Roseateles amylovorans: one gene and its partner. The protein of the gene in region 1 interacts with the protein of each later gene in a pairwise test. Links are inferred from orthologs where the notes say so. Each region holds a gene or a part of one and is shown in the gene's direction. Other genes may lie near its edges.

Region 1 (4,638 bases):
GTTGCGCGCCAGTTGTCCACGGTTTGGGCCATTGCGCCCGAGGTGGCCAAAGCGGCGACAGCGAAGAGCGACGCCACGCGGTTCAATTTCTTCATGATTCTCCTCTCAAGGAAAGCCGCAGTTGCCCTGCGAAACGTCCAATGTCGGAACTAAAACCTCAAGAGCAACCCGCATACCATAGGTACCAAGGGTTTCTCCTAGGGACTGACCGATTGTGCCATAGGGCAACAGGACGCCTGCATTCTCGCGGCATGCACCGTCCCTGTTCATGAAGCTGTTGCGCAAGCACTACAAGCGGGCGCATTTAGAATGCATCCCTTCTGCTCTCTTCAGAGGCCGGCGTTCGCATACGCGCGGCCTTCACGCGCATGACCCAGTTCGCCAAGGAAACCCTGCCGATCAGCCTCGAGGAGGAGATGCGCCGCTCGTATCTCGATTACGCGATGAGCGTGATCGTCGGTCGCGCCCTCCCCGATGCTCGTGACGGCCTCAAGCCGGTGCATCGCCGAGTGATGTTCGCGATGCACGAGCTGAACAACGACTGGAACCGCCCCTACAAGAAGTCGGCGCGTATCGTCGGCGACGTGATCGGTAAATACCACCCGCACGGTGACAGCGCGGTGTATGACACCATCGTCCGCATGGCGCAGGACTTCTCCCTGCGCCACATGCTGGTGGATGGCCAGGGGAATTTCGGTTCGATCGACGGCGACAACGCCGCCGCGATGCGATACACCGAAATCCGCCTGTCGAAAATCGCCCATGAAATGCTGGCTGATATCGACAAGGAAACCGTCGACTTCGGCCCCAACTACGACGGCTCGATGAAAGAGCCGCTGGTATTGCCGACCCGGCTGCCGAGTTTGCTGGTGAATGGCTCTGCCGGTATTGCAGTGGGGATGGCGACGAATATTCCGCCGCACAACCTCAATGAGGTGGTGGATGCCTGCTTGCATTCGCTGAAGAATCCGGACTGCTCGATCGAAGAGCTGATGGAAATCATCCCGGCGCCGGACTTCCCCACCGCCGGCATCATCTACGGCCTGAACGGCGTGCGCGAGGGCTATCGCACCGGTCGCGGCAAGGTGGTGATGCGGGCGAAGGTCCATTTCGAGGACATCGATCGCGGCCAGCGTCAGTCGATCATCGTCGACGAGATCCCCTACCAGGTGAACAAGAAGACCCTGCTGGAGCGGATCGCCGAGCTGGTGCAGGAAAAGAAGATCGAAGGCATCAGCCACATCCAGGACGAGTCCGATCGTTCCGGCATGCGCATCGTCATCGAGCTCAAGCGCGGCGAAGTGCCTGAGGTGGTGCTGAACAACCTGTACAAGCAGACCCAACTGCAGGACAGCTTCGGCATCAACATGGTGGCGCTGATCGACGGCCAACCCAAGCTGTGCAACCTGAAGGACCTGATCACGGTCTTCCTGGAGCACCGCCGCGAAGTCGTCACCCGTCGCACCATCTTCGAACTGCGCAAGGCCCGCGAACGCGGCCATGTGCTGGAAGGCCTGGCCGTCGCGCTGGCCAACATCGACGATTTCATCGAGATCATCAAGCGCTCGCCCACCCCGCCGGTGGCCAAGGCCGAGCTGATGGCCCGCTCCTGGGATTCGTCGCTGGTGCGCGAGATGCTCTCCCGCGCCGAGACCGAGACCGCCGGTGGCCGCAATGCCTACCGTCCGGAAGGACTGCCCGCCGCCTACGGCATGCAGGAGGATGGCCTCTATCGTCTCTCGGACGACCAGGCCAATGAAATCCTGCAGATGCGCCTGCAGCGCCTGACCGGCCTGGAGCAGGACAAGATCGTCGGCGAATACCGCGACGTGATGGCCCAGATCGCCGACCTGCTCGACATCCTGGCCAAGCCCGCCCGTGTGACCACCATCATCGGCGACGAGCTGGCCAACCTGCGCCAGGAATTCGGCCAGACCAAGCTGGGCGCGCGCCGCAGCGTGATCGAGCACAACGCCCAGGAGCTCGGCACCGAGGACCTGATCACCCCCACCGACATGGTGGTCACGCTCTCGCACACCGGCTACATCAAGAGCCAAGCGCTCAGCGAGTACCGCGCACAGCGCCGTGGCGGTCGCGGCAAGCAGGCCACCGCCACCAAGGAAGACGACTGGATCGACCAGCTCTTCATCGCCAACACCCACGACTGGATGCTGTGCTTCAGCAACCGCGGCCGGGTGTACTGGCTGAAGGTCTGGGAAGTGCCGCAAGGCTCGCGCAATGCGCGCGGCAAGCCGATCGTCAACATGTTCCCGCTGCAGCCCGAAGAGAAGATCAATGTCGTGCTGCCGCTGACCGGCGAGTTCCGCACCTTCCCGGAAGATCACTTCATCTTCATGGCGACGGCGCTGGGCACGGTCAAGAAGACCTCGCTGAAGGACTTCAGCAACCCACGCAAGGCTGGCATCATCTCGGTCGACCTGGACGATGGGGATTACCTGATCGGCGCCGCCCTGACCGACGGCCAGCATGACGTGATGCTGTTCTCCGACGGCGGCAAGGCCGTGCGCTTCGACGAGGACGATGTCCGCCCGATGGGCCGCCAAGCCCGAGGCGTGCGAGGCATGATGCTGGAGCCCGATCAGCGCCTGATCGCGATGCTGGTGGCAGAGGATGAGAGCCAGAGCGTGCTGACCGCCACCGAGAACGGTTACGGCAAGCGCACCAGCATCGTCGAATACACCCGCCATGGTCGCGGCACCAAGGGCATGATTGCCATCCAGCAGAGCGAGCGCAACGGCCGGGTGGTCGCCGCCACGCTGGTGCGTCCGGAAGACGAGATCATGCTGATCACCGACACCGGCGTGCTGGTCCGTACCCGCGTGTCCGAGATCCGCGAGCTGGGCCGCGCCACCCAAGGCGTGACCCTGATCGCCCTGGATTCCGGCGCGAAACTCTCGGGTCTGCAACGCATCGTTGAAAACGATGCGAACGAAACCGCTGTTGACGACCCGGACGCCGAAGCCGCCGACGGCACCGATCCCTCCTCCACCCCCTCGAGCACCGACAACACCCGCGCCGCGGGCGACAGCTCCGAACCTGACGCAAAGGAATGACCTTGTTGCTGAAGTCTGTACAAGCCGGCGCCATCGCCGCCGCCCTGCTGATCTCCCCGCTCGCCTGGGCTCAGAAGGCCGACTCGTCGCCCGCCAAGAAGGAGCTGATCACCCGCATCCTGAAGCTGCAGCAGCCCGCCATCGAACAGCTCACCATCGGCGTGCTGAGCCGCCCGATCAACGAGCTGGCGCAGAAGATCGTGCCGGCACTGCGCGGCGTCCCCGAAGACAAGCGCGAGGCGACGGCCAAGGCCATCGACGCCAACCTGCGCAAGTTCATGGAAGACAACGGTCCGGGGCTGGTGGAAAAGGGCCAGAAGCTGGCCCCGTCGACCATGGGCGTGATGCTGGACGAGCGCTTCACCGAAGACGAGCTCAAGCAACTCGTGGCCTGGCTGGAATCGCCGGTGAGCAAGAAGTTCGCGGACACCGCGCCCGAGCTGCAGCAGGCCTTCACCAAGAAGCTGATCGACGACAACGGCAAGCAGCTGGATGAGCGTTTCAACGCCCTGCAGCAGACCGTGGCCAAGCAACTCGGTCTGGAAGCCGGCCCGGCCGCGCCGGCTCCGGGCGCCAAGTCCTCAGCCCCCAAGGCCGCTGCCCCCGCGCCGAAGAAGTAAATCGGCGCACACTGGCGTCGTGGGAAGCCCGCTCGGCGGACCTCCTCACGACGCCGGATACCGGCGGGCGATGCCGCGAAGCCCAGGCTTCCCGACGCCGCCCGCCCCTTGTCTTTCCTGAACGACTGCACCGCCATCTCCCATCCATGACGCAAGCCAGCCGCCCATTCAACTTCTCCCCGGGTCCCGCCGCCATACCTCACGAGGTCTTGAGTCGCGTGTCCGAAGAGATGCTGGACTGGCACGGCAGCGGCATGAGCGTGATGGAGATGAGCCACCGCGGTCGCGAATTCACCTCGATCTATGAAGCGGCCGAGCGCGACCTGCGCGAGCTGCTTCAGGTGCCGGACCACTTCCGCATCCTGTTCATGCAGGGCGGCGGCCTGGGCGAGAACGCGATCGTCCCGATGAACCTCTCGCGGGGCGGCATCGTCGACGTGGTGCTCAGCGGCACCTGGTCCCACAAGAGTGCGGCCGAAGCCCGTCGCTATGCCGAGGTCCGCATCGCCGCCGACTGCGCCAATGCCGACGGCCGCTACCTCGACCTCATCCCCGCCACCGACTGGCAGCTCAGCCGCGACGCCGCCTATGTGCATGTCTGCAGCAATGAGACGATCGACGGCCTGGAGCTTCATCAACTGCCCGACCTGAAGGCCCTGGGCAGCGATGCCCCGCTGGTGATCGACTGCTCCTCGCATGTGGCCTCGCGGTCGGTCGACTGGTCGAAGGTCGGCCTGGCCTTCGCTGGCGCCCAGAAGAACATCGGCCCCGCCGGCCTGACCCTGGTCATCGTGCGGGACGACCTGCTCGATCGCGCCCTGCCCATCTGCCCCAGCGCCTTCAACTACCAATTGGTGGCGCAGGCCGAATCGATGTTCAACACGCCGCCGACCTTCGCGATCTACGTCGCCGGCCTCGTGTTCCAGTGGCTCAAGGGTTTCAGC
Region 2 (3,818 bases), 4.0 Mb from region 1 along the record:
AGCCTTCGATCCGGGTCTGCTGTCGATTGCCTCCAGCAATGCCGAGCAGGAAGAGGCCAAGGAAGAGATCGAGATTGACTACGGCGGCGACCAGATCGAAACCGGTTTCAATGTGACCTACCTGATGGACGTGCTGGCCAACATGAGCCAGGACATGGTGCGCATCGATCTGAACGACAGTTCGTCCAGCGCGCTGCTGAGCATCCCGGATCACGCCGGCTTCAAGTACGTGGTCATGCCGATGAGGATTTAAGGTCGTTGCGCACCGGTCGCTCCTCGTCGGGAGCGGTGGGTCGCGCATCCCCTGCCCCCGCCAGGCGGGGGTTCTAGCCAGATTGACAAACGGCCGCGTGGCGGCCTCGAGTACCCCCTGATGAGCGACACTCCGAATACCGAGAACACCCCCGTGCCCGCACCGCAAGGCGACGGCACGGGTTACGGCGAGTCCAGCATCCAGATCCTGGAAGGCCTGGAGGCGGTCCGCAAGCGCCCCGGCATGTACATCGGCGACACGTCCGACGGCACAGGCCTGCATCACCTGGTCTTCGAGGTCGTCGACAACTCCATCGACGAGGCGCTCGCGGGCTACTGCGACGACATCGTCGTCACGATCCACACCGACAATTCGATCTCCGTCATCGACAACGGCCGCGGCATCCCGACCGGCGTGAAGATGGACGACAAGCACGAGCCCAAGCGCTCGGCCGCCGAGATCGCGCTGACCGAGCTGCATGCCGGCGGCAAGTTCAACCAGAACAGCTACAAGGTCTCGGGCGGTCTGCACGGCGTGGGCGTGTCCTGCGTGAATGCGCTGTCCAAGACGCTGCGCCTGACGGTGCGCCGCGAGGGCAAGGTCCATCAGATCGAATTCAAGAAGGGCATCCCGCAGGATCGCCTGATCGAAGTCCGCGACGGCTTCGAGACCAGCCCGATGCGCGTGGTCGGCGAGACCGACAAGCGCGGCACGGAAGTCCACTTCCTGCCCGACACCGAGATCTTCACCCAGAACAGCGAGTTCCACTACGACATCCTGGCCAAGCGCCTGCGTGAGCTCTCGTTCCTGAACAACGGCGTGAAGATCCGCCTGGTCGACGAGCGCAACAACAAGGAAGACAACTTCGCCTACGCGGGCGGCGTGAAGGGCTTCGTCGAGTTCATCAACAAGGGCAAGACGACGCTGCATCCCAACATCTTCCATGCGCAGGGCGACAAGCTCTCGGACCAGGGCACCAACATTGGTGTGGAGGTCTCGATGCAGTGGAACGACGGGTTCAATGAAAACGTCCTGTGCTTCACCAACAACATTCCGCAGCGTGACGGCGGCACCCATCTGACCGGCCTGCGCGCGGCGATGACACGGGTGATCAACAAGTACATCGAAGACAACGAGCTGGCCAAGAAGGCCAAGGTCGAGGTCGCCGGCGACGACATGCGCGAAGGCCTGGCCTGCGTGGTCAGCGTCAAGGTGCCGGAGCCGAAGTTCAGCTCGCAGACCAAGGACAAGCTGGTGTCGAGCGAAGTGCGCGCGCCGGTGGAAGACATCGTCTCGCGCCTGCTGACCGACTACCTGCTCGAGAACCCGCTGGATGCCAAGACCATCTGCGGCAAGATCCTGGACGCCGCCCGCGCCCGCGAGGCGGCCCGCAAGGCCCGCGAAATGACGCGTCGCAAGGGCGTGCTGGACGGCCTGGGCCTGCCCGGCAAGCTCGCCGACTGCCAGGAGAAGGATCCCGCCCTGTGCGAGATCTACATCGTGGAGGGTGACTCCGCCGGCGGATCCGCCAAGCAGGGCCGCGACCGCAAGTTCCAGGCGATCCTGCCGCTGCGCGGCAAGATCCTGAACGTCGAGAAAGCGCGCTACGAGAAGCTGCTGACCAGCAACGAAATCATCACGCTGATCACGGCGCTGGGCACCGGCATCGGCCGCGGCGCCGGCAGCGACGACTTCAATCCGGACAAGCTTCGCTACCACCGCATCATCATCATGACCGACGCGGACGTGGACGGTGCCCACATCCGCACGCTGCTGCTGACCTTCTTCTACCGGCAGATGCCGGAGCTGGTCGAGCGCGGCCACATCTACATTGCGCAGCCGCCGCTCTACAAGGTGAAGGTCGGCAAGCAGGAGCAGTACCTGAAGGACGGCCATGAGCTCGATGGCTTCCTGTTGAAGGTCGCGCTCAACGATGCCGAGCTGCACACCGCGGGCGTGGGCAATGGGCCAGTGCTCAAGGGTGAAGACCTGGAAGGCAAGGCGCGCCAGTACGTCGCCGCGCAGAACGTGATCCAGCGCCTTTCCGCCTGGATGGACGGCGAAGCGCTGCACCTGCTGGCCTCCGGCCTGGCGATCAACCTCGACACCAAGGATGCAGCCGACATCGCCGCCACCGCGCTGCAGTCCCAACTGCACGACGCCACCGTGACGGCAGAGACCGATCCTCGCACCGACAAGCTGCTGCTGCGCATCTCGCGCCGCCATCACGGCAATGTGCGATCGAGCATCATCACCGCGGACTTCGTGCACGGCGCGGACTACGAGGTGCTGGCCACGGCGGGCAAGACCTTCAAGGGTCTGGTCACCGAAGAGGCTGTGATCCGCAAGGGCGAGGGCGAGAAGGCCAAGGAATCCAAGGTCGGCGACTTCCGCGCCGCGATGGCTTGGCTGATGACGCAGGCGGAATCCAGCGTCGGCCGCCAGCGCTACAAGGGCCTGGGTGAGATGAACCCGGAACAGCTGTGGGAGACGACGATGGATCCGACGGTTCGTCGCCTGTTGCGCGTGCAGATCGAGGATGCGATCGAGGCCGATCGCGTGTTCACGATGCTGATGGGTGATGAGGTCGAGCCGCGGCGTGAGTTCATTGAGCAGAATGCGCTGAGGGCGGCGAATATTGACGTTTGATCTGCCGGTTTGTTAGATGACGGTTTTAGCCGGACAGGTCTTGAATTCGCTGGACGGAGATGCTGGATAGCGCCGGACTTTCCGTCTGATGACGCGCACAAGCCTCTGATTCGTAAAGAGTCAGGGGCTTTTTTCTTTGATGATGGCGGAGGGGATGTCCATGTGCTTGACTCCACTCGCGCTGGGTGAGCTGGCGCCCGCGGGTGGGCGCTTCAGGCTGCCAGCGGACCTTAGCCGCTTGCGAACTGCGTAGCCTTTGGAGGTGTACCGAGACGCCGCCACTCACTGAGCACTTTGCCTGCAGCCTTCTTAAACCTGGCGTCTTCGTTATCGCCGTTCATAGCTCGCAGCAAGGACACGGCCATCGATTCCTTGTCAACGCGGAACAAGCCTCTGTGCTCTCCAATGAGCAATCCATCGATTGCTGAACCTGGGGTCCTTCGCTCTGACGTCAGCAAAGAAGACGTAGTCCACATACTGTTCGGTCTCTGTTGTCCATGCGAATCGACAGCGGCGGGCCGTACCAGTCCACCAGCCGGTCCATAGTGCGAATCAGCATCGAGGCCGGCAGCGATTGGCCCACCTGGATGGTAAGCGCCTCGCGGTCGGCCTCGTCGATCACGTTGAACGTTCGGAACCGGCGACCGTCGTAAAGCACGTCATTCATGAAGTCCAAGGCCCACCCCTGATTGACGTACGAACCCGCAGCCAGCGGCACGGGTTCTCGATTGGGAATGCGGCGGTTCATTCGGCGGCGGATGTTCAGCCCCAGCTCGCAGTACACCCGCCAAACCCGCTTGTGGTTCCATGGCCGGCCGTCCAGGCGTAGCCGGTCAAAGCACTTCCAGAAGCCCCAACGGCCATTGCGCTCAACGACGCCGTTAAGCGCATCAGTGACCTCGGCGTCCCTTTCCAT

Evidence for each region. Proteins that work in one complex are often made in the same cells at the same time.
Region 2: the proteins of gyrA (region 1) and gyrB interact in binary tests that used the Escherichia coli proteins (3 or more experiments, as listed by UniProt). The link is inferred for Roseateles amylovorans from one-to-one orthologs.

Annotation. Positions count from the first base shown.
Region 1 is NZ_CP104562.2:4,003,142-4,007,779, forward strand. What follows is about bases 1-3,274. They hold gyrA (DNA gyrase subunit A), read left to right. Parts: upstream 1-368; coding sequence 369-3,074; downstream 3,075-3,274. Other genes in these bases: ompA (outer membrane protein OmpA), read right to left, coding at 1-95; N4261_RS16615 (DUF2059 domain-containing protein), read left to right, coding at 3,077-3,274. Also shown: more of N4261_RS16615, read left to right, coding at 3,275-3,694; serC (3-phosphoserine/phosphohydroxythreonine transaminase), read left to right, coding at 3,841-4,638. UniProt on the Escherichia coli protein: A type II topoisomerase that negatively supercoils closed circular double-stranded (ds) DNA in an ATP-dependent manner to maintain chromosomes in an underwound state.
Region 2 is NZ_CP104562.2:2,713-6,530, forward strand. What follows is about bases 1-3,137. They hold gyrB (DNA topoisomerase (ATP-hydrolyzing) subunit B), read left to right. Parts: upstream 1-373; coding sequence 374-2,902; downstream 2,903-3,137. Other genes in these bases: dnaN (DNA polymerase III subunit beta), read left to right, coding at 1-253. Also shown: N4261_RS00020 (IS3 family transposase), read right to left, coding at 3,354-3,818. UniProt on the Escherichia coli protein: DNA gyrase negatively supercoils closed circular double-stranded DNA in an ATP-dependent manner to maintain chromosomes in an underwound state.